One region of the Oceanobacillus sp. FSL K6-3682 genome, then DNA from elsewhere that is predicted to be linked to it. Evidence: riboswitches for the same ligand, from Rfam matches in the RefSeq annotation. Region 1 holds a riboswitch; each other region holds the start of a gene.

Evidence for each region. Region 1 has a riboswitch for thiamine pyrophosphate ahead of MHH51_RS12470 (ABC transporter ATP-binding protein). Riboswitches for the same ligand answer to the same signal wherever they lie in the genome.
Region 2: linked by a shared signal. The riboswitch ahead of MHH51_RS21165 (acetylornithine deacetylase) and the one ahead of MHH51_RS12470 (ABC transporter ATP-binding protein) in region 1 are both predicted to bind thiamine pyrophosphate.
Region 3: linked by a shared signal. The riboswitch ahead of thiW (energy coupling factor transporter S component ThiW) and the one ahead of MHH51_RS12470 (ABC transporter ATP-binding protein) in region 1 are both predicted to bind thiamine pyrophosphate.
Region 4: linked by a shared signal. The riboswitch ahead of MHH51_RS02375 (thiamine phosphate synthase) and the one ahead of MHH51_RS12470 (ABC transporter ATP-binding protein) in region 1 are both predicted to bind thiamine pyrophosphate.

What each region holds. Positions count from the first base shown of each region.
Region 1 is NZ_CP150263.1:2,497,800-2,505,086, forward strand. Features, by position in the region: gene MHH51_RS12460 (ABC transporter substrate-binding protein) at 1-611, opposite strand, end outside; gene MHH51_RS12465 (ABC transporter permease) at 613-1,353, opposite strand; gene MHH51_RS12470 (ABC transporter ATP-binding protein) at 1,357-2,130, opposite strand; TPP riboswitch at 2,272-2,381, opposite strand; TPP riboswitch at 2,486-2,585, opposite strand; gene MHH51_RS12475 (glyoxalase) at 2,899-3,297, opposite strand; gene MHH51_RS12480 (TetR/AcrR family transcriptional regulator) at 3,585-4,193, shown strand; gene MHH51_RS12485 (SDR family oxidoreductase) at 4,198-4,992, shown strand; gene MHH51_RS12490 (transposase) at 5,885-6,160, opposite strand; gene MHH51_RS12495 (zinc-dependent alcohol dehydrogenase) at 6,188-7,287, opposite strand, start outside.
Region 2 is NZ_CP150263.1:4,360,057-4,367,343, forward strand. Features, by position in the region: gene htpG (molecular chaperone HtpG) at 1-641, opposite strand, end outside; gene MHH51_RS21150 (NAD-dependent protein deacylase) at 800-1,510, shown strand; gene MHH51_RS21155 (YpjP family protein) at 1,579-2,166, opposite strand; gene tenA (thiaminase II) at 2,337-3,005, opposite strand; gene MHH51_RS21165 (acetylornithine deacetylase) at 3,045-4,313, opposite strand; TPP riboswitch at 4,398-4,507, opposite strand; gene MHH51_RS21170 (S66 peptidase family protein) at 5,113-6,147, shown strand; gene MHH51_RS21175 (DUF2653 family protein) at 6,493-6,789, shown strand; gene MHH51_RS21180 (TerC family protein) at 7,102-7,287, shown strand, end outside.
Region 3 is NZ_CP150263.1:887,664-894,950, reverse strand. Features, by position in the region: gene MHH51_RS04555 (ABC transporter ATP-binding protein) at 1-489, opposite strand, end outside; gene MHH51_RS04550 (LytTR family transcriptional regulator DNA-binding domain-containing protein) at 600-1,652, opposite strand; TPP riboswitch at 1,777-1,890, shown strand; gene thiW (energy coupling factor transporter S component ThiW) at 2,304-2,795, shown strand; gene thiD (bifunctional hydroxymethylpyrimidine kinase/phosphomethylpyrimidine kinase) at 2,827-3,648, shown strand; gene thiM (hydroxyethylthiazole kinase) at 3,638-4,423, shown strand; gene thiE (thiamine phosphate synthase) at 4,413-5,033, shown strand; gene MHH51_RS04525 (hypothetical protein) at 5,163-5,903, shown strand; gene MHH51_RS04520 (BCCT family transporter) at 5,985-7,287, opposite strand, start outside.
Region 4 is NZ_CP150263.1:437,323-444,609, forward strand. Features, by position in the region: gene MHH51_RS02345 (SDR family oxidoreductase) at 1-33, shown strand, start outside; gene MHH51_RS02350 (small acid-soluble spore protein P) at 111-263, opposite strand; gene MHH51_RS02355 (DNA alkylation repair protein) at 289-528, opposite strand; gene wrbA (NAD(P)H:quinone oxidoreductase type IV) at 1,047-1,658, shown strand; gene MHH51_RS02365 (DNA-binding protein) at 1,826-3,535, shown strand; gene MHH51_RS02370 (MerR family transcriptional regulator) at 3,739-4,479, shown strand; TPP riboswitch at 4,577-4,672, shown strand; gene MHH51_RS02375 (thiamine phosphate synthase) at 4,788-5,399, shown strand; gene thiO (glycine oxidase ThiO) at 5,402-6,538, shown strand; gene thiS (sulfur carrier protein ThiS) at 6,535-6,738, shown strand; gene MHH51_RS02390 (thiazole synthase) at 6,742-7,287, shown strand, end outside.

The DNA.
Region 1 (7,287 bases):
CGTAAGACTGGCACTTCATGATTCACATACATGCCACTCACTGCATCGACCTGCTCAGAAATAAGTGAAGAACCTAATTCAAATTCTACATTTATCATATCTACTTTTTCATAATCTCCGCCGTCATGCTCGACCATTGTTTTAACAATTGCCTCATTTACAGGAATTCCAGGGTAACCTACCTGCCTCCCTTCTAATTCTTTCGGCGATTCTATCGGATCATTGGAACGGGAAACAATCCGGTTTAACGGCTCACGAACGACAGCAGCCACAGACTTAACAGGAATATCTTCATTTGCTCTTGCTGCAATCACATCGGGCTGGTAATATAACCCCATTGTCACCTTGCCTGAAGCCGCAAGTGTCAGAGGGTCTGTTGGATTTGCCGGGAATTGAATATCAACTTCAATCCCTTCTTCCTCAAAATAACCCTTCTCTTCTGCTACGTATAGATAACTATGTACGGCATTCGGATACCAATCAAGCATAATAGAAACAGTATTTGTCCCGTTTACTTTTTTATTATCCTCTGCATTTGATTCTTCATTTCCACAAGCGCTTAGAATTGTAAAGCCTATCAGAATACTAACTATTGCTGTTAATTTATTCATACTAAGATCTTCTCCATTTCAATATATATTTTTCTAGCAAAACAACTGTAATAAATAATATAATTCCAATTAAAGAGAGAACGACTATAGGTGCAAAGACCCCTGCTCCATTAAATTGTGTCATCATCCGCCGGCTAAAATAACCTAGGCCAGCCTGTGCACCGAGCCACTCTCCAATTGCAGCGCCAATCACACTCATGGGGACGGCTACTTTTAACCCTGAAAAGAAAGAAGGCAGTGCAGATGGAACCTCCAGCTTGAAAAAAAGCTGTCTTTTAGATGCGCCAAGTGTTTGAAATAACTCTTTCAGTTCTTTACTTGTTGATCGAAAACCATCGAATGTACTGACGGTAATAGGAAAAAAGGTAATGATAATTGTAACGATGACTTTGCTCCAGATGGAATATCCGAACCAAAGTACAAAAATAGGTGCCAGTGCAATAATAGGAATGGTTTGTGATGTAATTAAAATAGGATAAATGGCTTGCTCTAATGTTTTTGATATATTCATACTGATTGCTAGGATAATTCCAAGTACTAATGAAATACCGAGGCCAATTGCAATAACAGCCAGTGTAACAGGAAGATGATGCAGCAGAAGCTCCGCTTTCAATTCCCATAGCTTTATCGCAATTTCAGTCGGCGCCGGTAAAATAAATGGTGTATTAACAAACCTCGCTCCTGCTTCCCATATAAATAAAAATATTGTGATTAAAATAATAGAATAAAGATAATTTTTCATTGATTACACCCTCATCCGAAATTGATCCAGCAGATTATTTTTTAGCTCCGTCACTTCTTTATTTCCTAAATCCTGTTGCCGTCTTGGACGTTCCAAAGGCACTTCGATCTCTTTAAATGTTGTAAAAGGTGTATCAGTAATGACAAAAATGCGGTCAGACAAAAATAATGCTTCTGTAATATCATGTGTTATAAATAAAATAGTAGATTGCTGCTCTTTCCATTGTTCTAATAGCCATTCCTGCATAAATAACCTGTTCATCGCATCCAAAGCTGAAAAAGGTTCGTCCAGCAATAGCACATTAGAACCGGATAAAGTAGCTCTTAAAAAGGAAACACGCTGGCGCATCCCACCGGATAGTTCATGCGGATATTTATTCTCGTATCCTTTTAAACCAAACGCCTCCAGCAAGCTATCGACAGCTCTTCTATCGAGACGACTTTCTTTGTGCAGTTCTAACGGAAGAACTGCATTTTGCTGAACTGTACGCCAAGGCATTAATAAATCCTGTTGAGGCATATACCCAACTTTTCCTGAACGGTCGGTTACTTGTTTTTCATTTAAATAGATAGATCCACCGGTCAGTTCTTCCAGCCCGACAATAAGACGAAATATGGTTGATTTTCCTGAGCCGCTTGCACCGATAATACTTACAAATTCACCATCTGCAACAGAAAGATTCATGTTTTTTAAAATGGGAATCTCCCCTGCATCATTTTTATAATGGAAATCGACATTTTTAAACTGAAGTGCTAATTTATTATTTTGTTCTCTCATCCTTCGTTTTCACCCTCTTTCTGATAAAAAGTATAAGTTTATTTCTTAATAACACTTGTTAATAGATTGAATATGCACGCCTCCCTTCAAACAAAAATACCCCGGACACGAAGCCCAGGGTACACACATTTCCATATGATAGAAATTACTTTGCATGTTCCCTACGCTGGTCTCAACCAGATCAGGTTCTAAGGGTCTTTATCTTATGGATACTATCTCAACCAGCAACACTGGTCCCCCTACATTCTTATTAAATTGTATCTCTTACTATTTGAATCTACTGTAAGAGCATTAAAAAACCCACTCAACAAATATTGATGAATGGGAAATGAGTACATAACTAGATTATTACCTACTTAAGTAAACCTCACTTCCCTACGTTAGTGTTAACTAAATCAGGTTCCAAGGGTCAAGTTTCCTTTCTCAGCAATAAAATTGCTCCCCTAGCGATTATAGAAATATGAAATTTAGAATTAATAGTTTACCTGTAAGTGCTGATTAAATAGCATGATGCATTCATAGCGTTATTTTCAGCGGTATCCTTTATAATCAGGGTGTATTATGGTTTTTATTCTTGAAACGAATACACTACAGCATGCTATAAGAAAGAAGTAAAATACTTAAGGCTTATTTAAGCATATATCATTTAAAAATGCAAACCATGCCTGACACTACAATATTAGCGTCAGGCTGGTTCCTGTCATTATTGGTACTTATTAATAGGACGAGATCATTATCTCTCCACATTTCTTCTATTCATTTATTACCCTATTGTTTCATCCACATCGGTTCTAACATATTCCCATCAATATCAGATACCTCCAAGCCATACATTTGCTCTTCCGGCACCCCCATATCAACACGATAAGCATCGCCGCCATTTTCTTTTGCTAATTGTCCAAATTCTTTGACTGCTTCAGCGCTTTCCATGCCGAAACAAATTAAAGCAGCATTTTCTTTTTGTGTATCGGCAATCTTCTTATTTTTGAGGAACTGTTGATAAAAAGAATGTTCTAACAACATGATATAAAAATTTTCGTCCCAGACCATACAGCTTGCATGAACATCAGAAAAGTCATCGTTCTTTGTAAATCCAATTTTTTCGTAAAAATTAGTGGCATCTGCTACATTCTTGACTGGAAAGTTAACAAAAATCATTGTACTCATTAAAACGCCTCCTTTTTATTAGTTTACTATAAATGAATAAGAAAAGCTTCTTCTCGATTGCTCAATAGTTTTTCTTTTATTTAATAAATTCTCGGTATAAGCCATTACCTATTTTCTTTTTCAGAATAAATAAGGCTTCTTGATTTCTCCTGGTGTGTTTTCCCCTGCATCTTATATTAGACATTTTTTCATACATAATATTGAAATTTCTTGCCTAATAGGTAAAAATATATTAAAATGACCACAGGTCAAAATTGACTATGGGTCAAATAAAGGAGGTTTTATTCATGTCACAAAGAATGGATAAAATATTTCATGATAGAAATACTACCATTCTAAATAATGCAGAGAAACTATTTAGACTAAAAGGTTTTGATAACGTAACGATGAATGACATAGCGAAAGAATCTAATATTGCAAAGGGTACGTTATATTTGCATTTTAAATCAAAGGAGGAATTACTTTTTAATATTTTGATACCTAAATTAAAAGAATTTAATGCCAAAGTGGAACTTATCGATAAAAAAGAAGAACTTACAAGTGATAAAATCAAAAAAATAATCACGTATGGATTTGATAGTGACTTTTTTGATTTTACTAAGAATCATTTTCTTTATATGCATCAATTATTTAATGTACAATACTATAATGAATTAAATGCAGTTATTGATAAGATCATAAAGAATTTTTCTCTAATCATACAAAATGGAAAAGAAATAAACGAGGTAAACTCTTCTTTGCCTAATAACTATTTATCCCATCAATTGATGCACGTTTTTGACCCTCAAATTTATTTTAGTTTAGTTGAAATTGAAAAAAATACAAAAGAAAGTTTTGTACGCAACACGATTACTTTTTACTTAAATGTATTACATGTGGCTAATAAAGGAGACTAATAATATGGATTTAAAATTAAAAAATAAAAAAGCACTTATTACCGGGTCAACGAAAGGAATAGGAAAGGCAATAGCTTATGAACTTGCAAAAGAAGGTGCGGATGTTTTGGTCAACGGCAGAAGCAATGAGGAAGCAGAATTGGTTGTTCATGACATAAAGCAAAAACATCCAGAAACTAATCCTCAAAATGCCTTTGGTAATCTATTGAACAAGGATGATAGAGAAAATATCTGTAATAATCATCCTGATGTAGATATTCTTGTGAATAATTTAGGCGTATACGAAATGATGAACTATGAAGAAATCACTGATGAAGTCTGGAAAAAATATTTCGATACCAATTTCCTCGTTGCTGATAATATGTCTAGATTTTATTTAGAAAAAATGCAGAGTAAAAATTTTGGCAGAATTATTTTTATTGCCAGCGAAGAAGCTGTTATGCCTTCTGGAAATATGCCGCAGTATGCTGTGACCAAATCAATGATTTTATCTTTATCTAAATCATTATCCTTTTTAACCAAAGGCAAAGAAGTAACAATTAATACTATTATGCCCGGGCCCACATTATCAGAGAATGTTGAAAACATACTCAAAGATATGAATGATACCTCCAGTAAATCTTTCGAACAAATTGAAAAAGACTTTGTATTGTCTAATTTACCTGATTCATATATTGAAAGGTTTATCCGTCCTTTTGAGATAGGAAGAATGGTTGCATTTTTAAGCAGCCCATACTCTGGTGCCATGAAAGGTACCGCGGTTCGAATGGATGGTGGTTTAATACCTTCTATTTATTAATTCAACAGTAAAAAGGGCAGCGAAATGCTGCTCCTTTTACTATTTATTAATATTTTTCAGTCAGTTACATTGCTATAAATTATAGAAAATACTTGCGAATATTTTATTTAAATTCAACTAGATTATGTGGTATATAAGGCTCTTTCAAACAAGCGATATCTTCCTCTTGAAATGCGATAGCTAAAGCTTATGCCAGCAAGATCAATTTTTGAGCGCGAAGTTTGTACATCGAACTTTCTTGTAAGCTTTCTTATTGCAAAAGGACTACAAGGCGTTACTGCAATGCTTTCTGATTTACAATTAGGTAGCATTTCTCTTTCGTCTTCACAATAAATTAATTCAACGGTTTGGTGAACTAAGAAAGTTAATTCCCGATATCAACCAAATGATTTTAATCAATCATTTATATGAGCTGAAAAACTGTCGTACTGTCAAATGCACCGTCTGTCCAATTATGCCTCCTCATGGTTCTTTTCAGGCAACACAGTCAATTGAATTAAGACAGATTTCTTGCCTGGTGATGCATCTGCTGTGTCGTTTGAACTGTCTTTACAGCCGTGGCAGGGTTTTCTCCTGTATTTGTATTAAGAAAAATAAAATTCTGGGAACTGGAAGTAATTGACAAATGAATTCGATGTCCCTTTTTAAGTATCTAACAGTTTGTTTTCTCCATTTGCTCTCAGCTCTCACTATTTTAAACCACATATTATACGCTTCTTTTAACTCATGCGCTCTTTTTAAATCCTCCGATAACCGTTGATAACGCTCCAAATACCAGCACTGATTTTTCTGTCAGATCTTTTTTATAAAATACATGCCTTATTCGTTTGCACTTCTTCCGGTCATAGTCGTGAAATTCTCTTTGCACACAAATTCGAACACACTCCAGCGCCTAATAAATATACCTGGTAAAGTGAAACCGGTCGGCTAAGATAATCGGAAAATTCAATGCCCTGCTTACCGCAGCTTTAAATGAATGACTCATATTCATGACAACAACTTCCACGCTATCTCCATGTTCTTTTAAGTACGCTACTAATGTATCCTTTTCCCGGTCCGGAAGAATTTCTAATGGTTTATGACGGATTGGATCAGCGATGATTGTTTGATACTTCTTATTGCCTGCAACTCTTTTATACTCATCAATCGCAATCGCTTTTGGCTTCAATCAAAATACAGAATTTAAATGGTGCTGCTAGGGCTTTAACACAACTTTAATGCAATTATCTTCCTTTTTATTAAAAATATGGTACCCATGAGAAGCCTCTTCTAAAGGCATCGTATGAGTAATAATTTTTGTCGGATCAATATTCCCGTTCTTTATCATATTGTACAGATCTGGCATATAGTGACGTGCAGGTGCCTGCCCCATTTTTATTGTAATGTTACGAGTGAAGAAAGGGCCTAATGGAAACATATTGTATAGTCCGCCATAAACACCTGTGATTTGTAAGACGCCACCCTTACGCACTGCTTTTGTAGCAATTTGAATCGGCCCTAAAGTTCCCCCTTGCAGCTTTAATTTCTGTTCTGCCCACTCTAGTGGAGACTTTTTACCGTCCATTCCTACACAATCAATAACAACATCTGCCCCGCCTTTAGTAAGCTCTTTTAGAGTCTCCCCCATATCATCATATTGAGTGAAGTCAAATGTTTCTGTTCTGTTTATCTTTTTGGAATGATGGAGCCGGTTGGTAATATAATCAACTGCAATGACACGTTCTGCCCCTCTATCCCATGCAAACTGTTGAGTCATTAATCCAATAGGCCCAGAGCCCAGGACAATAACTGTGTCTCCTTTTTTTACTCCTGCATGCTCCACACTCCAATAAGCAGTTGGAAGGACATCTGATAAAAATAATAAGGATTCATCTTCTAATTCACAATCTTTTGGAATTACAAAAGGAGTATAGTTGCCAAAAGGCACGCGCAGGTACTCTGCTTGTCCGCCCGGATAGTTGCCGAATTTTTCGGAATAACCGAAGTAACCTCCAGAATCATAATGGGGATTAGCGTTATCACACTGACTTTCTAAATTGTGTTCACAGTATTGGCAGGTCCCGCAGGCTACGGTAAATGGAATGACAACGCGGTCCCCTTTTTTTACTTTTGTAACATCGGGACCTACTTCTTCAACTATTCCCATTGGCTCATGTCCGATAATGTAGCCCTTTGGTAAAGGGAAGTTCCCTTGATATAAATGAAGATCAGAACCGCATATGGCTGTTGAAGTGACTTTTATAATCACATCTTCACGATCTTGTATTTTGGGAGCTTCTACTTTTTTGACGGCAA
Region 2 (7,287 bases), 1.9 Mb from region 1:
TTACTTTCAGTAACATCCATTTTAATTGGATAACGGATAAAGTCAGAGTATTTCTTTACGATTTGTTTTAACTTGAATTCATCTAAAAATTCATCATAATTTTCTTCGTCTTCATTTTCTTTTATTTCAAGAATAATCTCTGTTCCAACTTCTTCACGTTCAATTGGTGTAATTGTGTAGCCGTCTGATCCCTGTGAAACCCATTTATACCCTTCTTCACTATCAATTGATTTCGTAAGTACAGTTACTTTATCTGCCACCATAAATGCAGCGTAAAAGCCAACACCAAATTGGCCGATAATATCATGACCATCTTTAATTTCATTTTCAGATTTAAAGGTGTGTGAGCCGCTTTTAGCAATCACCCCAAGGTTATTTTCCAGCTCTTCCTTTGTCATTCCAATCCCCGTATCAATGACTGTCAGTGTACGCTTATCTTTATTTGGAATCAGTTTAATGTAGTAGCTGCTCTGATCAAAAGTTAAAGAATCGTCTGTTAATGCTTTATAATAAATTTTATCAATCGCATCACTTGCATTTGAAATTAATTCACGCAGAAAAACCTCCCGCTGTGAATAGATTGAATTAATTACCATATCTAATAACTTCTGTGATTCTGCTTTAAATTTCCGCTTTGCCATGACATTCCCTCTCCTTTTTCTTTTTTTAGCACTCTTGCACGCAGAGTGCTAAACCTCTATTACATGTAATACCATATTCTATTTTACCTGTCAATATTAGTCGCATATAGCTCCAACAACATGTATAATAGAAAACATATAGAAGAGGAGGGGTCTCGATGCTTCATGAATGGTTAAAAGATTCCAATCATACCGTTATTTTCACTGGTGCAGGAATGTCTACAGAAAGTGGACTGCCTGATTTTCGTTCAACAAACCGAGGAATTTGGAGAAAAAAAGACCCGAGTAAAATCGCAAGCGTAGATGCTTTAAATCATCACGTAGAAGATTTTACCGAATTTTATCGGGAACGTGTTCTTGGTGTAAAGGAATTCGGTCCGCATAAAGGCCATCAAATTCTAGCCGATTGGGAGAAGAATGGACTTATTCAGGCCATCATTACTCAGAATGTAGACGGCTTCCATCAGGATGCAGGCAGCAAACATGTTCATGAGCTTCATGGAACGCTGCAGAAGCTTCATTGCCAAAGCTGCGGAAAAGTTTATGACAGCTCTGCTTATGTAGATGAAGATTACTACTGTTCCTGTGGTGGAATACTCAGACCTTCTATTGTGTTATTTGGAGAAATGCTCCCAGAGGATGCCTTCTCTGCTGCTTTTGAACTTGCAAAGCAGGCTGATTTATTTATTGTACTGGGATCCTCCCTATCCGTAACGCCTGCCAATCAATTTCCGGAAATCGCAAAACAAAATGGTGCAAAGCTCGTCATTGTGAATCAGGAGAAAACACCATTAGATAATTATGCAGATTTAGTTGTATTTGACCGGAAGATTGGAGCTTATTTAGAGGAAACGAATAAATTATTATAAAAAAACAAAAGGCAAGGAAGCGCTCGTCGCCTCCTTGCCTTTCTTAATATAAAAACATAATTTTGTTCTTATGCCATCCATTTTGGCGGTGTATTTTTATCCCAATAGATATCCCCGATGTGATAATGCTTTTGGAACCTGTCTTTATTTAAATGATAATGAAAATTAAAATAATGTCCTTCTAATGGCCGGTTTTCACGACGGACATGAAACTTTACCAATGTTTCATTTGTGTTGTTATTAGAAACATTAAAGATTCGTTCTCCATAGCCTTCTGACGGCTTTTCCGTAATAGCGATATCTTTATATTCCTCAGAATGTTCAACAAGATCTGCAAGTAATGTTTCCATTTGCGGCAAAATAACTGCGGCAAATTCGTTCTCTACTTTATCAGTGATTCTTGGTCCAAACTTTTCCAGACTCAATTCTTTTGCCTCTTTATGCAGATGTTCCAGATAAACTTCCTTTGGATTCCCTACAATATATGATTGGGTGGTTTCCTCAATAACAGATGTTGTTTCTATATCAGATGAAGAAGATAAATTACTGTCGCTCCGTTTATCTGCATCAATTTCTAAAAGGTTAGTCGGTGTATATATCCCCAACGTTAAGATAGTTATAAATACGACTGCTATTCTTCTCCACCAGAGCTTCATCTGCTTCACCCATCTTCCGTATCCGTTTTCTTTATTTTACCATGAATCTATTCATTGTCTATCCAACCATTCTACTTTTTTCAATTTTATAGACAATATTGTTATACCAAACATCCTATTTATACACTATTTCACAAATGGCTTATATCTTATAGGTAATCTCTTTGCCATTAAACCGGCCAGCCTTCACGCTTATACGCCATATCCCAAAACATATATTCATAGCGGCTGGTATTCAGAAAAATAGCTTCTAAATCATTCAGTTCTGTTTTCGTACAGCCTTCAGCAAGTTCATCCAATTTTTCAATCAGCCACTTACCGATGGAACCAAATTCATCCGAGCTGTACATTTTCACCCATTCTCCGTACTGCTCATGCTCCAGCGCACCCGGCTTCTTCGCCAGCTCCAGACCAATTTCGTGATAACTCCAGGCACACGGCAGAATTGCTGCAATCAAAGCTGCTAAAGAGCCCTTCTGCGCTTCTGCAAGCATGTTACTGCTGTAAGCAAGAGTTACAGGACCTGGAACAGTAGATTCCAGTTCATCCCTTGAAATACCAAGATGTTCAGCATACTGACGATGAAGATCCATTTCAAAATTTAACGTTTCGTCCAATGATTTAGCAAACCCGGACATCGTATCTAAATCTTTTGCAAGCACCGTTCCCAACGCAATTACTTTGGAGTACTCTATCAAATACTTGTAATCCTGACACATATAAAATTTAAATGCCTCTATATCGAGTGTTCCATTACCAATCCCTTGTACAAATGGATGCTGATGACTTTTCTCCCAAACCGGGTCTGCTTTCTTGCGAATACGCTCTGAAAATTTCATGTTATAAAAGCTCCTTTTATATATTTTTTATGAACAACGCTATTTCTGTTTTTTTGTATTACACCATTTCAAAATAAACCGCAGTAATGACGCTGTATAGTCTAATAGCTCATCTATATCTATCTGTTCATCGACTGCATGAGCGTGCTTTAATTCTCCTGGGCCATAGCAGACAGTAGGAATACCATAGGCTGCAAGCCATCCCCCATCTGTTACTGTTTCAGACATACGACTGGAAGCTTTCTCACCGAATGCTTCCTGATGACTCTCCTGTAAAAGAGCAAAGGCTGCATGCTCCTCATCTACTGAGAATGATGGGAAAATTTCACCCCGGTCAACAATCATCGATTCGCCCCCCCACTCAAATTCCGGCGGATTGTCTCTCATCCAGACGTCTGCTTCCGCTGTTTTTCGTAAATGCAGCTCAATTTCTTCTGCGACCTGTTCAGCTGTCTCATCCGGATAATAGTGAACGGTAATCCACAGGCGGCATTCATCTGCGATAAATGCGGCATGTCTACCTCCCTCAATAACTGCAGGGTTAATCGTATTCGTGCCCGATGGGAAACCTGGATAAGATTTAGTCACTGCCCAATGGCGCTCCAGCTCCTGCAGGGCAGTAATCAGCTTGTTCATCTTTTCAATCGCACTCGCTCCCTTCATTCCGCCTCCTGCATGAATAAGTTGTCTACGTGTACCATCATGATGCGTGGTTGGGCTTTTCACTATAACCCAGCCCGTAATAACACCGCCCTGTCCATGAATTTCACAATGACTAGTGTCTGCAACAATGGCATAATCTGCTGTATAACCACGCTCACCACATTGCTTCGTTCCTGCTTCGCCAACTTCTTCACCAATGACTGATTGAAGAATGACATCTCCTCCCAGCTCAATCTGATGGTCATGCAAAATTCTCATAGCAAATAAACAAGCTGCCAGTCCACCTTTCATATCCGCTGCGCCACGTCCGTATAATGTACGGTCTTCTACTGTCGGTTGAAATGGCGCATGCTTCCATTTTTCATCCTCTTCAATAGAAGCGACATCGACATGTGCATTAAGAATCAAACTATTATATGCATCAGAAGAAGTTCCTTGTAGACGGCCGACGACATTTGGATCTCCCGGATAAACATCCCATTGTTCTGTTTCAAAACCCATTTTCTTCAAATACTTTGCAATATAAGCCTGGATATCCGCTGTATTTCTTGCAGGCGGCGCCGGTGTCCTGAAGCGAATCAAATCGCTGAGTAGCTCTACCAGCTCTTTCTCCCGGTTCCATACATCCTGAACTATTTTATCCATTAAAATAAACCTCCTTTAAAGCACGCAAAAAAGCCATCTCCCCAGGAAGGAAGATGGCAGAAAGTTTTATTTCATTTGCCTATAGGCATATCCCGCCCACTTCCCTCCGCTAGTACAAACTAGATCAGGTTGGTAAGGGTTAAGGCAGTATATACATGCCTCTCTCAGCTTTATAAGCACCCCTAGTGGATCATTGCGTATTTACTTGTCAGCTTTAGATTACCATAAGGGTTTACAGGCGTAAAGCAGGATTTTATCAAAGATTATTCTGTACCTGTTTGTCTTTTTGCTATTGGGAATCTTTTCTCTCTTATTTTTAATGTCATATGTTTTTATGGGAAAAGCTGTTATAAGTGTTGTTCAATCCTATAGTGGCAATAAAATAGAAACCGAGGCTTTTATTTTCAATAAAGAGCGTGATTATAATGCCGGCCTCCATAGCACAAATTCATACTATTTGCATTTATCCTTTTACGCGGAAGATATAGAAGAAGAAACTTTTATTTCCAAACAAGTATCCTCTCGTATTTTTCCTCAAAATCATGATTTAATAAATATCCGTTATCCTGAAGGCCAGCCTTATAAAGCGTACATATCAGGAACCAAATTCAGTGATTTTATAGGATCTAGTTTTATTATTTACAGCTGTGTTATCATCGTTACCGCTTTATTAATATATGCAGCCATATTAATGCGAAGAAAGAAGAAAACTGGATCTTATTATAAAAAACAGAAAAAGGATTTCTCAAATAAGTAACGAATACATAGTATATACCATTCACAGAAAGGAGCCTCATTTATGCTTATTCAGTCAAAAAAATTATCGCCTGGTGATAAAGTAGCAACTGTCAGCCTTTCCTGGGGAGGAGCTGGTGAACCATCACTGCGTTGGCGCTATGAACAGGGCGTGGAACGCTTAGAATCCGTCTTTGGACTTGAAGTTGTGCCAATGCCCAACAGCTTAAAAGGACAAGCTTACATAGCTGAACACCCCGAGGCACGGGCTGAGGATTTAATGACCGCTTTTCAGGATCCTGAAATCAAAGGGATTATTTCTAATATTGGCGGAGATGATAGTATCCGCCTGCTTCCTTATATTGATTTTGATATTATCCGTAAAAACCCAAAGATTTTTATGGGTTTCTCTGACACGACGATTGTCCATTTATTCTGCTTCCATGCAGGATTATCTTCCTTCTACGGTCCGGCAATTATGACAGACTTTGCAGAAAATGTTGCAATGGATGATTACACAGTGAATGCCATTCAAAACATGCTTTTTAAAGTGGAAGCAGTCGGCAATATCTCTGCACCGGAGAAATGGACAAGTGAATTCCTGGAATGGGATATTTCCAATAAATCCATTGCAAGAACAAGATATCCTGATCGGGGTTATGAACTCCTGCAGGGAAGCGGTATCGCAAAAGGAAACCTTATCGGAGGCTGTATCGAAGTACTTGAATTTGCCAAAGGAACAGAAATCTGGCCACAGCAGGGAGCATGGAAGAATAGCATTCTCTTCTTTGAAACATCCGAGGAGCAGACAGAGCCCGAGTTAATAAAAAGATGGCTTAGAAACTATGCAGCTCAAGGAATACTCCACCAGGCAAATGGAATGATTTTTGCAAAACCTTATGGGGAGGTACATTATGAAGCATATAAGGAAATTATCTTATCTGTTCTAGCAGAAAACGGGCTGGTTGACCTTCCTGTTCTTTATGGTGTTTCTTTTGGACATACTGAACCAAAAACACCTATCCCATATGGAAGATTAGCACAAGTTGATTGCCATCAAGCATCCTTTTCGATTATAGAAGCAGCTGTTACGGATTAAGGACAGCTGCTTTTCTTTAGTTAGAATAGATTTACACCTCTCTCATTATTAAATCAAATAAGACAGTGATATACTATTGATATACTTCCTGTTTAGAAATGTTAGTTAAACGAAGTAATGACTAAGCTCTTCTGAGGCTTCGCGCTCTCTCCATTGCTCTTTTTCCCATAAAGGTTAACAATAAAATTATCCTGATTAGAAGAGTCAAGAGAAAGATTATGCCCTATAACTACTTCCTGCTTCATGCAAATAGGGAATTTGTAGTAAGATAGAATAGAATGGGCACCATCGCTAAAGGCGGATATTAAATAAGCCTTCCAACCATATGCAGGAGGAATTTGAGGTATGCAAAAACTTATTATTCCTGAAGAGGATATTGTGCTTGCTATATGTATGTACATTGCTGAAGAACAGAATATGAATGCAGATGACGTCCAGGTAGAGTTGTTTTATGATGATTACACTGGTTTTTCAGCAGAAATCATAACGCCGTCCGGAAAACAGGAATGGATGACCAAGCAAATTATTACTGCATTAAGAAAATGGATCAAAGAGAATCTTCATGCTGATCCATATGCAGGCTTAAAGCTGGATTTAAACAGACGAAACGGCATTTACGCGCGCCTTCGCAGTGATAGCTAGTTTCTCATAAAAACTTGATAATATTTTTTAAGCTTATTTACATATTTTCAAATGATTCAAGGCCAACAGCCTCTATTCAATTGAATATAGCATTTATTTTAATTTTTTCTTAACAAGTTTTCTTTTGACAAAAAAGAGCAGGAAGGCCTCCTGGCATGTACGTACATATAAAACAGTTAACAACCCTTTTATTTCCTTTGGATAAAAAAATAAAAGGGTTTTCATTTGCCGTTCTTTATTTTTTTCTCTCCTGTTCTGATTCCTCGTACAAGCTCATATACTAAAATATCGAGCAGACAGGAAAGGAGAGATATGTTGGAGTTTATACAGACAGTCGGACAAATTCTCCTTATCAATATTTTATTAAGCGGGGATAATGCTATTGTCATTGCGATGGCGAGCCGAAATCTTCCGGAACATCTTCAAACACGCGCTATCCGCTGGGGAACTTTTGGAGCGATTGCGCTTCGTATCCTCTTTGTTTTTATCATGATTTAC
Region 3 (7,287 bases), 1.6 Mb from region 1:
CAATGCAGATGTCGGTTCATCTAAAAATAATAGCTCAGGCTTATGCAAAAGCGTTCTTGCTAATAATACCCGCTGTGTCATTCCTTTAGACAGCTTGGCGACTTGTGTTTTTTTCTCAGAACCTAAGTTAACTGATTCAAGCGCCTCGTCAATTCGTTGTAAAGATGTACCATATAAATCTGCGTAAAGCTTTAAGTTATCATAAATGGTTAGTCTTGCGTATAAACCACTATTATCTGTTACCACACCAAAACGTTTTCGATATTCAGGTGCGTTTAACTTTGAAACTGGTACACCAAATACATTTGCTGTACCTGAACTCTGCCTCATTTGACCTGTTAAAATCTTTATTGTTGTTGTCTTTCCAGAACCACTTGGCCCCAGAAAACCAAATGTTTCTCCTTTTTTAACCTGGAAAGATACATCATGTAATGCCTGTTTATCACCAAAAATCTTCTCTAAAGATTTCACTTCTATCATATTCTCCACTCCAAAAACCTCCTGCGTCAGTTATTTGTTTGTGATCACAGAATATCGCTATTTAAGGAATAGTGCAGTATATCTTCAATGAATGGAGTATATTTCAAGCTGAATTGTGCTTATTCTACCCCCAATAATTCCTTCAGCTCGTTCAACTTTGATTTCGATAATGGAACCTGAGAGCTTTTTTTATCAATAAGAGACAAGCTGTAACTGTTCCTGGTCCATGTAATAACCTCTCTTATTTTTTGAAGATTCACAATATAGGAGCGATGGCAGCGAAAGAAGCCTTGATGAGATAAACGCTGTTCTAATTCTTTTAAGGTAAAACCTGTTGGAAATCCTTCTCCACGCGTATACAGATATGTTTGACCATTCTGGCTTTCAATATAGTCGATTTCCTGTGGGTCAAATAAAATAATTTTATCCTCTACTTTGGCAGAAATTTTATTTAACTGAAAAGTTTGCTGTACTTGAGCCTCTTCTTCCGCTGTTTCTATCCCATCTATTTCTAAAGACTTTACTCTGTCTTTCTCCTCCGTTTCAACTTCGATTTGATGCAGGCCCTGTTCATCTAAACGATAGACCGTATCTGCAATTGTAATGGCACTCTCCGTACTTGTTGTTAAAATCAATACCGCTTTTTGCTTTTCCTGCAAAATCTCGACAAATTGATGAAGTACACGTTTCGTTTCTAAGTCTACATTTACCTCAGGCTCTTCAAAAATAACAACTTCTGATTCCTGCATTAATATTCTGCCAAATTGGACCCGGCGTTTTTCAGATCGATTCAACTGATGCATTTTCCATCTTGCTTTTTCCTCCAGTTGAACCAGCTGTAGAACTTCTTTTATAGAAGCCTTGCTTTGATATAAGGACCCGATAAATGTCAAATATTCCTTTACCTGTAACCGTTCATAAATACCTTCTTCATACCAGCAAATTCCTAAAGAGGAAAAGTATTTCTGCTTATCCTCCTCCAGTGTTTTATGGTGTATCTGAATAAAACCCTTTCGTACACTTTCTTCTCCGGAAATCATTTGCAGTAAGACTGCACGCACATTAACAGTGGACTGAATTGCTTTGATTTCTCCAGATTTTATTTCTATATCTATCCTCGGAAATAATGTTTGATCTCCTTGACGATATTCAATTTCGTTCATTCTTAACATGCTTTATACCTCTCTATCCATAAAGAATTCATTCCATTCTATTTTGATAGCTTTTAAGCCTGATTATTATTTCATGACAAACAGTTAAATCTTTGATACAGTAGATTCAAAGAAAATAATGAAAAGCAACTACTAGGGGAGCCCAAAACTGCGGGCTGAGAGGGAAGCATGCTTACTTTCCGACTCTTACAAACCTGATCTGGCTAATACCAGCGTAGGGAAGTAGTCAATCAACTTATGATTACTCTCAGTATACCAAATCAGGCTTCTCTATAAAGCCTGATTTTTTATTTTTACAAAGTAGTTTACTTTTCATTCCAAAAAGAAAAGCGAAAAGCGCCTGTTTAAAAACGTAGAGATTGCGCTCCCGATCTTTGGGGGTGGTTCGACTTTAGTCGAACTTCCTTCACCCTTGAGATAAAGGAAACATGCCCCTTTAGGGGTATGCCGACGTTAGGCTTCAGCCTGCTTTTAGTCGACCTTCCTTTACTTTAAACCGATGTTGACTTTCACCCGCAGGGCATAAGCGCGACTATACTTCTGTCTGCGCCTGACGGCTTGCCAATCAGTAAGTCTTCTTTATCGTAGGGCGTGACGTGAAATCTCTAAAGTTTGGCGCATGGAGCTAGACATATAGAGGAGATGATTGGATTGAAAAACCGTACACGCTTATTAACGCTGATGGCTGTTTTTATAGCTATTGGAACAATTGGCTCTCAATTGCTCTGGTTTCCCGCAGGGGTTGCCAGAGCTTATCCAGTACAGCATGCCATTAATGTCATTGCTGCAATCATACTTGGACCGGGGCCGGCAGTCATTGTCGCATTAATGATCAGCCTGCTCAGAAACCTTTTAGGTCTGGGAACACTCGTTGCTTTCCCCGGAGCAATGATTGGAGCATTTGTCGCCGGGGTATTGTATAAGAAAACGCAAAAATATTTAATGGCGGCTTTTGGAGAAATAATTGGAACAGGGATTATTGGTTCATTCTTTGCTGTTCCTATTGCGAATCTCCTGATGGGAAGCTCAGTAGGAGCACTTGCATTTATCCCGCCGTTTATTGTCAGCAGCGTCTCTGGTGCTTTAATTGGCTGGCTGCTGGTCAGCCGTTTACCGGCACGGCAGTTTTCTTTAACAAAATAAATTATTTTACAATCCTAAGGAGGATTTTATGATGAGTCAGGTTCGTTGTGCATTAACAATTGCCGGCACAGACCCGAGCGGTGGTGCTGGTATTCAGGCGGATTTAAAAACATTTCAAGAGTTAAAAACCTATGGTATGTCTGTAATTACTTCTGTTGTGGCCCAAAATACAACAGGAGTCCGTTCTGTTGAGCATATGCCTCTTTCTATGATTGAGGATCAACTGGATGCAGTCATTGAGGACATGCCAATTCATGCAGTGAAAACAGGAATGATTGCAAGTAAGCCAATGATGGAATTAATCGCTCAAAAATTAAGAAAGATTGATGCGCCATATGTGATGGACCCTGTTATGGTTGCGACCAGCGGTGACGCTTTAATTAATGAAGAGGCCCGCAGCTTTTTGCGGCAGTATCTTCTTCCTTTAACGACGGTTGTTACACCAAATATTCCAGAAGCAGAATTTCTGACCGGCTTATCTATTGCGTCTACAGAAGATATGAAAAATGCTGCAGAATATCTCGTTCACGAGTATGATGTTGATGCTGCCTTAGTTAAAGGTGGACATCTAAAAGGACAGGCTGTTGATTTTCTTTATGACGGCAAACAGATGCATAGCTACGCTGCTGATCGTATTGATACAAAGAATACGCATGGAACCGGCTGTACCTATGCTGCTGCCATTGCTGCTTATTTAGGTAAAGGTTATCCACTTTCAGAGGCGGTAAAACACTCAAAAGCTTTTGTGACTGCAGCTATTTCCAAATCATTTGAGCTTGGAAAAGGGAATGGCCCGACGAACCACTGGGCAATCCGGGAAAATGCAGGAAGGGAGATTACACATGAATCCTGATATTATCCAGCAAGTCAGAAACAACACGCCTCTCATTCATCATTTAACCAATCAGGTTGTCATGAACTTTAGTGCTAACGGACTGCTTGCCTTTGGTGGCAGTCCTGTTATGGCAAAGGAATTAAGAGAAGCAGCAGATATGGCCAAAATTGCAGATGCACTTGTTTTAAATATTGGTACCATTTTAGAAAATGAAATTGAAGCAATGATTGCAGCAGGGAAAGCTGCCAATGAAAAGGGAATTCCTGTAGTTCTTGATCCTGTTGGCGCAGCTGCTACTTCTTTTCGGAAAGAAGTAATAGAAAGAATTTTACAAGATGTACGCCCAACAGTTATTAAAGGGAATGCAGGTGAAATTGCTTCCTTGGTTAATGCAGATATTCAAACACGGGGAGTGGATTCTATTGGGGAAGGAAATATAGATGATATTGCAGAAAAAGCCAGGAAACAATTTGATACTGCGATTGTAGTAACCGGAAAAACAGATGTTATCTATGCCGATCAGAAATTAATTTATAACCAGACTGGGCATCCGCTTCTCTCCAGTATTACCGGGGCGGGATGTTTATTAGGATCTGTTGTAGCAGCATGTCTGACTACTTCTTATCCAGTCGGGGAACAGCTCCGTACTGCACTCAGTTTCTACGGACTGGCCGCAGAGCATGCAGCAGAGCAGTCTCATGTGCAAGGACCGGGAACCTTTTTGCCAAGCTTTATGGATGCTTTATCCTTTACACCCAAGCAACTAAATGGAGGCACTGAAGATGGAATTTAATAGAGAACAATTAAGAAAATATTTTATTATGGGAAGCCAAAATTGTCACAGGGATCCTCACACTGTTTTAGAGGAAGCACTCACTGCAGGTATTACTTCATTTCAATTTCGGGAAAAAGGCACCGGCTCGTTAAATGGTGAGGAAAAGATTAAGCTGGGTAAAAGCTTGCGAGAGCAATGCCGAAAACATGATATTCCATTTTTTATTAATGATAATATTGAGCTGGCCGAGGAATTGGATGCAGACGGTATACATGTAGGGCAGGATGATATGCCTGTCAAGGAAGTCCGGGCTAAGTTCCCGGATAAAATCATTGGCCTGTCGATATCTACACCACAGGAGCTTGACCAAAGTCCGCTCGATTTAGTGGATTATATTGGCGTTGGACCAATTTTTGCAACTGCTACAAAAGAAGATGCAAAACAGGCTGTAGGCTTAGAATGGATTCATACTATCCGCTCGCAGTTTCCAGACATACCTGTTGTGGCAATAGGCGGTATCCAGACAGATAACGCAAGCTCTGTTATAGAAGCAGGTGCTGATGGCGTTTCTTTTATTACTGCTGTTACAGAAGCAGATAATATTAAAGAAGCTGTAGATAAGCTTTAGTCTAGCTAGAATTAATGAAAGAACTTCGTCAGACTAGTTATTCCGCCCAATCTGTTTGTTATGAAGCGCAAATAATGCAGATGCCTCATATGCTATTAGGGAACATTAGCCTAATAGAGGAGGAAAATTATGAATTATTTTCAACCACCGCATCCAAACGGCGAGGAAAACAAACAGAATAACCTGCCCGGAAAGATGCTGAATAATTATTTTCAGCCGGCCCCACAGCATAATTATTCCAATGGATTCTTTGCAGGGGGTCCAGAAGGTGAAACTGGCGGCCCAGGGGGCTATTATCAGGAACAGCAGCCTGCTGATAATATACCGTACCAACATCAACATGAACAGCAAAACTTTCCATCCCAGGAGCGAATTGGCAACTTCCCCCCTGGCTTTCCAGGTGGAGGCGGGAATGAATCGCCTTTTCCAGAGTTTAATACAGATCAATTTATAGATAATATTTTCCCTGGTCCCCCGAACAACGCCGGGGGCGGAAATGGAGGTGCTCCTCCAAATTGGCCGCCAGCTCCGTCTTTTCCAAACTTTCCAGGAAGCGGCGGCAGTGGAGGAGATCCTGGACAGCAATCAGGCCCTGCAGAAATGGGCGGTATGAACAGCCAGCCTCCAATGGGACCGCCGCCAAACTTTGTACCACAAAAACAACAGGTGCAGGCATTTGCTGTCGACCCTGGCGGGATCAGACATTGCATGTTCCGCTTCACTTATATTTGGCCAAATCGCGGCAACGGTTTTTGGGCCTTTCCGACATTCCTAGGCAGAAATTCTATTGCCGGATTCCGCTGGAATGGTTTTCGTTGGGTTTATTTTGGAATGGATTTAAATAGTATTGAATCCTTCCAATGTATGTAGCTATAAAAAGTAAATGAAATTAAAAACGAGCTGCTGAAAGCAAAATCTTTTCAGCAGCTCGTCTTATTTGAAATTTCTTCATTAATTATATTTCTTATCTTCTTTTTTACGCATCTCACGCTGCCAAATAAGCCCTTGTTCCAGCGCCATTTTCTTGGCAATCTTCGGTGCATTCCATAACGGCGGTAAAATCAATAACGATACTGGGACTGCCGTAATAACAATGGAATTTTGAATCGATGTAATACTATCTTCCCCGATTGTAAGAATAACTGCTGTGAAAGCTCCAAAAAGGACGGCCCATACTACACGCAGCCAGCGTGTGGGATTATCATGCCCTGTTAATGTTGCCGCCACTGTATAAGACATTGTATCTGCTGTTGTTGCAACAAAGATAATAGATACAAGCAGGAAAGCAACTCCCATTACTGTGCCTAAAGGAAGCTGATCCGTAATTGCCATAACTGCAGCTGGCATTCCGCCATCAGTTAATGCGTCAGAAACAGAGCCCGGTTTTTCTATTTCAAAGAAAACACCTGTTCCACCGACAATGGAGAACCAGAAATTTGTTACAAGCGGTGCTACTACGGAAACTGCAATAACAAGCTCACGAATGGTTCTTCCTCTGGAGATACGGCTGATAAATACGATAAGCATCGGTGCATAGCCGATAAACCAAGCCCAAAAGAAAATCGTCCATCCTGCCAGCCATTCTCCATCTCCACGATAGAACATCATTTCAAACATATTTTGAATATGGACTCCTGTACCACCGACAAACCCATCAATAATAAATGCGGTAGGTCCAATAATAAATACAATAATAGCTAAAAGAATTGTAAATTGAACATTCCAGTTACTTAAATGGTAGATTCCTCTATCCACTCCGGTAGCTGCTGAAATTGCTGCTACAGTAACCAGAACAATAACAACGATAATGCTTATTGTTAACGTATCCGGTATGCCAAACAAATGGTTTAATCCATAAGATATCTGCAAACCTAAAAACCCAAGCGGACCCAATGTTCCTGCTGCTGTTGCAATAATGGAAAAGGAATCAGCCAACGTTCCAATTGCACTTTTTTCAAATATTTTATCTCCAAAAATAGGATATAACAATCCCCGCGGCTTTAAAGGATAGCCCTTTTGATAATGCACATACATCATTACAACAACTGCAAGTGTACCAAGAATTGCCCATGCAAGGAATCCCCAATGCATAAAGGCTTGAGCAAATGCTCCCTCTATATTATTAAATTCTCCTCCACCAAAAAGAGGCGGTGTAGACATAAAATGGTACATTGGCTCTGCTGCAGCCCAGAAGACTCCCCCACTAGCCAATAAAGTTACTAATATCATACATACCCAGCCAAAATAGCTATAT
Region 4 (7,287 bases), 2.1 Mb from region 1:
ACATTACAAGCTTTAATGGACAAAAATAATTAATGTTTCGCAGTTGATAGAAACTGACGATGCTGAAGCAAGGCTATGAAGTAGAATTGTATATTATAACTGTTAATGCGTCACATATCATGTGACGCATTATTTTTTTGTCTGGAATGATTTTTATTTTTCACTTTATGAGATCCTGCTAATGGTTCGCCATAAGGCTGCTTTGGACTTTGGGGTAAATCAGGCTGTTCCTGCTGCTTTGGTCCTTTTCGATTTTTAGTCATCTATATCCATCCTCCATAGTTGTAATTATTGCGCATTTGTATTTGCAAAAGTATTTTCATCCTCAATTAAACCGCATGCTCCGCACTGTATCCTTTTATCCGGGCCGTTGTAAGCAATATGAAAAACCTCTAATGGATCCTGCTCATAATCATTTAACACTGCACCGGTGTTGGCATCCAATTTGACCGGATTTGCTATTTGTTCAATGATATTAAATCGGGAACGGTTTGTTTTACATCTGGGGCATTGGTAAGGCTGGTTCATATATAACACCTCAATTTTTAACCATTTTGCTCGAAGCTTAGCCTTATTTTCTCTGATTTACGCTAATTTATACGGGAATTTTAAATGGAGTCTGTGCTTTGCAGGTTTAATTTAGACTGATTCTTTATCTTCCATACAAAAGTTTAGTTAATAATTTGTTGACAAATAGAAATATAAAGCCTATAATTATATTTAATTCAATATAAATTAATTAAATAAGATTGAATTAAATGCAATTAAGGAAAAATTATCTTTAAAACGAATTATTGCTTTAATTTGGTCCATGTTTTCTGAGAATCTTCGGCAAAGCTTATAAAACCTTATGATTAAACCCGGTACCTTTGTATGCTGATTTATTTAGCAAAATAAATTGTATTTGGTATAAAAATTAATGAATGAGGGATAAAAAGAATGATGTCAGATATCGGAGGACAGGGCTTGCGTTGAAAGAGGTGCAGCAAATGGGATTTTTAGATAAATTATTTGGAAAATCAAATGAATCGAAGGAGATGGAAAGTATGTCAAATACAAAAGTAGCAGTTATTTTTTACAGTATGGGTGGTACCAACTACCAAATGGCAAAATGGGCAGCAGAAGCGGCTGAAGCTAAAGGTGCTGAAGTAAGAGTATTAAAAGTACAGGAATTAGCTCCAGAATCAGTTATTGAAGGAAATCCGGTATGGAAAGCTACAGTGGAAGCAACAAAAGATGTTCCGGTTGCAGCTTCAGAAGATCTTGAGTGGGCAGATGCAATTATTTTCAGCACACCAACACGTTTCGGAAACATGCCTTCGCAAATGAAACAGTTTTTAGATATCCAAGGCGGGCTTTGGGCAAGCGGAAAAACCGTTAACAAAGTGGTCAGTGCGATGTCTTCTGCACAGAACCCGCATGGCGGTCAGGAAGCAACTATTCTGTCACTATATACCAGCATGATGCACTGGGGAGCAATCATCGTTCCTCCAGGTTACTCTGATGAATCTGTATTTGCAGCTGGTGGAAATCCATATGGAACTAGTGTTACTGTCGATCAGGATGGAAAAATGGTTGAAGATGTACAAGCTGCTGTGAAACATCAGGCAGAGCGCACAGTTACAGCTGCTGAATGGGTTAAAAAAGGAAATCAGTAATTAATGACATTAAAAAAGATGGTACCTCTTTCTATTTGGGGTATTGTCTTTTTTATTAGTATCAACATAGCTTGGTGAGTGTCGGTAATTACTTACATAAAAAATGAATCCTTTCTTGGTGCTTTATCGTAAATATAGATGCAGCAATAAGAGAGGAAGAGCAGAAGATGGGAATTTTATTAGCAACTTTAATAAGTATGATTTTATACGTGATTGTAGCAGTTGTAGTAGCTTTTGCTTCATCGGTACAAACAGGGCGGGCGCTGAAATTTGCTTTTGGATTATTTGTTTTTGGTTTTATTGTTTTAGCCGTCATTAACTATTTTATGATGCCGGCAATTACTATTCCGAATATGCTATTGATTAATTTAATTACTGCTATTGTCCTTGCACCGGCTTTGACGGCAATATTAAAGCCGAATAATTTTATGGAGAAAAAGCTGTTTATACCATTGTTCAGCATTTTTGGATTAGGACTGTTATTATTTATCGCTGTAATCATTACCGGTTTTACAGTATTGGACAATGCACATAATACGATCACAGTAAATGAAGAGTCCGAGGCAAAGCCGTTATCTAAGGATGAAACACCGATTACAGTGGCCCCTGAATTTGCACGTAACAAGATTCAAAAGGCAATGAGTGTTGTGCCAAACGCCCAATTCTATGACTTAGGCAAGCTACAGGTACAGCAGGTGGGAGATGAAATTGTTTACGTTGCTCCTGTTGAATTCGCCGACTTTTGGAAGTTTGTCCGTGGAAAAGAAACAGCTGGGTACTTTACGATTTCTGCAACAGATGTAAACGCACAGCCAACGTTTGAAGAGGAGCCTATGGAATATACAAATTCCAGCTATTTTCATAAATATGTGCAGCGTGTAATTTATAATAAGTTTCCGCAATATATACAAGGTGGAGAAGCACAAATAGAAGTGGATGATGATGGAAAGCCATGGTATGTTCAAACCATTTATAAGCCGATGAATATTACAAATAAACCAAACCTGGATAAGCTTCAGGTTGTGGTGATTGATCCGGTCACTGGTGAAATGAATGCTTATCAAACAGACGAGGCTCCAGACTTTATTGAAGGATCTGTAAGCTCAGAAATGGCTACGTTAACGAATGATTATTATGGGAAATATGTTCATGGCTGGTTAAACAGCGTCTTTGGCAAGAGAGATGTGAAGCTGCCTAACCAATCTGGCACGGAATCTGGGGTTACACCAATGTTTGATGAGAATGGAGATATGTTTTATTTTACCGATATGACCTCCCCGAAGGAAAATATCGATTCTGCATTAGGCTATACATTAGTTAATGCACGAACCGGAGAGCTGACCTATTATGGCGGTAAGAAGAACAACGGTATTATGGACAGTGAAGGAGCAAAGCAAATCGTTAATAAGGAATTCCCGGAGAAGAAATGGGAAGGGTATATGCCTGTTCTATACAATGTTGACGGAAATCCAACCTGGGTTGTCAATGTACTGGATCCGAATGGATTGCATAAGCAGTATGCCTACATTAAAGCGAATGATTCAGACTTTGTCGTGTTTGGCGATACCGCAAATGCTGCTTTGGATGCCTATCGAATGGCTCTGTTACAGGATCCTGGAAACACGGGAGCTACTGGTGATACTGTCACTGAGACTGTTCAAGGAACCGTCAGTCGTGTAGTTGTGAACTCGACAGAGCAGGGGCAGATTATCCAATTTTTACTTGAAAACGATACAACGATCTATACTGTAAATGCCAGCAAGGCTCCATTAGCAATCTTTCTGGAACAGGGAGATAATATCGAGGCAGAAGCACAGCTGATGGATAATGGTACTGCAACCATTGAAGTGATGGAGATTGATGGTTTAACAGAATAGCAGCTAGATATACGCGTACCAATCCCTTATTGTTAAAAACGGCAATAGGGGATTTTTTTGATTTGTTGAAAGATGACTTTTCCATGTAGTTTAAGTATTAAGATTAGAATAATAAGAAATATTTTTTTTAGAATATCAAAATGGTTGTTGACTCTTGCCTTAGGTAGGAGTCTATTGTTTATTTATGAGGAGGTGAGTTTCATATGCTGACGGTTAAGCAAGTAGCTGATTTAACCGGAATAACGATCAAAACACTTTATCATTATCATAAGATTGGACTGTTAGAGCCGAGGGAAATCACAGAAGCTGGATATCGTTTATATGGGAAAAAGGAATTAGAAAAATTACAGCATATTTTGTTTTATCGTGAATTAGATTTTTCATTAGAGTCTATTCAGAAAATATTGTATGAGAAAAAAAGCCGTTACGATATGTTAATGGAACAAAAGAGACTGATAGAAGACAAGAGAGAACGAATGAATCTGATATTAAATACTCTTAACGAAACTATATATTTTGAGGAGCGTGGAGAAGTGATGGATAATCAAAATATGTTTAAAGGGTTAAATCAAGAACAATGGCAGGAACAGTTAAAAGAGCAAAATGAATATCTGCAGGAAACTTATCAATACGAAATCCCTGTAGATAATATTGAAGCGGAGGAATTAAATGAATCAGCCAGAGAATCGAAAGCGTTTATGGATAAAATGGCTTTTGCTTTAAAAAAGGGATGGACAGTAAATGATGAAAGGGTCAAACAGCTTATCTCTGAGCATATTAAGTATATCAATGACAACATTATGAAGGTAGACTCACAAGGGTTTGTTGAATCAACATGGTTTTTTATTACTGATGAATTTCACAAAAATATGTTAGAGAATCAACAAACAGGATTAACTTATTATTTGTATGCTGCTTCTGTTAACTATGCAAAGCAAGGCTAGACAAATTATTCATAAGCAGAAAAAAGAGAGACTGTAAAAATAACTTTGAAAATAAAAAATTATATGTTATCCTTTAATTGTAATTCGAAAATTAAATAGTCAACACTAGGGGAGCCTTTGGCTGAGACGAATATTCGGACCCTTTGAACCTGATCTGGTTAGCACTAGCGTAGGGAAGTGGCAGGAACATGACGATATATAATTCGATCGCTGAATTTTTATATAATCAGGGCCACTTATCCAATGGATGAGTGGCCTTTTTCGTTTCTTCCGCTGATTCTCGGGAAATGAAAGAAAGGAGCAATGGCATGGGCAAACAATTACATCTTATCAGTGATGGAAATTTTACTAAACAGCATTTGCAAATAATTAAGCGGATTCATAGAGATATTGATTTTCTGCATATCCGGGAGAAAAAGAAGACAGCAAAGGAAATCATGGAAATAATTGAAGCATTAGAAAGCATCGAATTTCCATTAGCGAAAGTAATTGTAAATGACCGGGCTGATATCGCTGTGATGAAACAGTGTGCAGGTGTCCAGTTGGCATATCACAGTCCTTCCATGCCGCTTGTGAAAAAGTGCTTCTCTGCGCTCTTAACAGGGAAGTCTGTTCATTCCTTACTGGAAGCAGAACAGGCTCAACGGGAAGGGGCAGATTATGTGCTGTATGGTCATCTCTATCCCAGCAGGTCCAAGCCTGGCCAGCAGCCGAGAGGATTAGCTGACCTTCGGGAAATCACCAATGTATTATCTGTTCCGGTCTACGCTATTGGCGGGATTACTCCGGAACGAACGAAAGAAGTAATGAAGGCAGGGGCAGCCGGGGCAGCGATAATGTCTGGTATTTGGAAGGCGGATAATCCGGTGCAAACTGTTGAGGCTTACCGGGAAGTGTTGGATACTTGGGAAGGTGGGTGAAGGTGAAAAAACAGTTTGATCAAATTATTGTAGGCGGTGGGGTAATTGGCTGTTCTATTGCTTATCAGCTGGCTAAAAGAGGCTATCGGGTGCTGATAGTAGAAAGGGATCAAATCGGATGTGAGGCATCAAGTGCTGCAGCTGGAATGTTAGGAGCTCAAGGAGAATTTGCAGAGAAGAGTCCTCTTTTCCAATTTGCACAAGAGAGCAGAGCATTATTTAAAGATTTATCCGAAGAGCTGTATGAAAAATCAGGGATTGATATTCAGTATATTCATAAGGGGATTATGAAGCTTGCTTTTCATCAGCATCAGTACAACAAGCTGAAAACAATCGCTGCATTTCAGAGAGAAGAGGATAATCCTGCTTATTTGCTGTCCGTAGAAGAAGCAAGGAAGATGGAACCAGGCTTAACAGAGAATCTTCATGCTGTTCTTTATCTGCCCAATGATGGTCAGGTTTCTGCCCGTCATCTTACGGAGGCATTCACCCTGGCTGCCTATCATCATGGTGCAGCTTTGCGTGAACAGGAAAAAGTAATTGAGCTGTTGATAGAAAATAGAGCAGTTCATGGAGTCCGGACAACAAAGGGAGCTTATTATGCTGATCAAATCGTTATTGCAACAGGTGCCTTTGGAGATGAACTGCTGCCTGAAGATTATGGCACAATTCCGGTGAAGGGGGAATGTCTGCTGCTGGAATTAGAAGAGAATTTATTTCAAACTACGCTTTGGATGGATGGCTGTTATCTCGTTCCAAAGCAAGGGGAAAAAGTGATTGTTGGAGCATCTTCCATCCCCGATAAAACAGATAAGCATGTTCATGCTGCGAGCGTTCACAAGCTATTGTCACGAGCACAGAAAATGGTTCCGCGGCTGGGAGAAGCGAGGATAAGCAGTTTTTGGGCGGGAGTCAGACCTGCCACAGCTGATGAACTTCCATACTTGGGAGAGGTTCCAGATGTTGCTGGTTTATATACGGCAAAGGGACATTACCGGAATGGCATACTGCTATCGCCAATTACGGGAATCTATATGGCAGACTTAATAGAGAATAAACCGATTAATCCATTTTATTACGATAGCTTTAGCTTGAATCGTCAAGGCAATAAACTGGAAAAGGCAGGTGAGTCACAATGAAAATAACAGTGAACGGCAATGGATTAGAAATTCAGGAAGAGGTAAAGCACATCAAAGGTCTAATTGATTTTCTGGAATTGGAAGATAAACCTTTGATCATTGAGCATAATCAGCAGATATTGCAAAAGGAAGAGCATGAAAAAGCTGTACTGGAAAATGGAGATAAGGTTGAGATCGTTCATTTTGTTGGAGGGGGTTAAGAAATGCTTAAAGTTGGAAACTATCAATTTAAATCTCGTTTATTTTTAGGAACAGGAAAATATCCTGATTTCGATATTCAAAAGCAGGCGGTAGATAAATCAGGGACAGAGGTACTCACCTTTTCTGTAAGAAGGATGAATATTTACGATCCCTCACTGCCAAATTTTTTAGAAAAAATTGATGTGGATCGATATACGTTTTTACCAAATACGGCAGGTGCGAAGGACGCAAAAGAGGCCGTGCGCATTGCTAAATTAGCTGCTGCTTCGGGACGATGTGATATGGTAAAAGTGGAAATTATTGGATGTGATAAAACATTGCTCCCAGATCCTGTTGAGACATTAAAAGCTACAGAAGAGCTGGTGGCAGAAGGCTTTACCGTACTTCCATATACATCAGATGATGTTGTGCTGGCCAAAAAACTGGAGGAAGCAGGTGCGCATGCAGTGATGCCCGGAGCTTCACCAATTGGAAGTGGTCAAGGGATTATCAATCCTTTAAATCTCTCTTTTATTATCGAGCAGTCATCAGTACCTGTTATTGTTGAC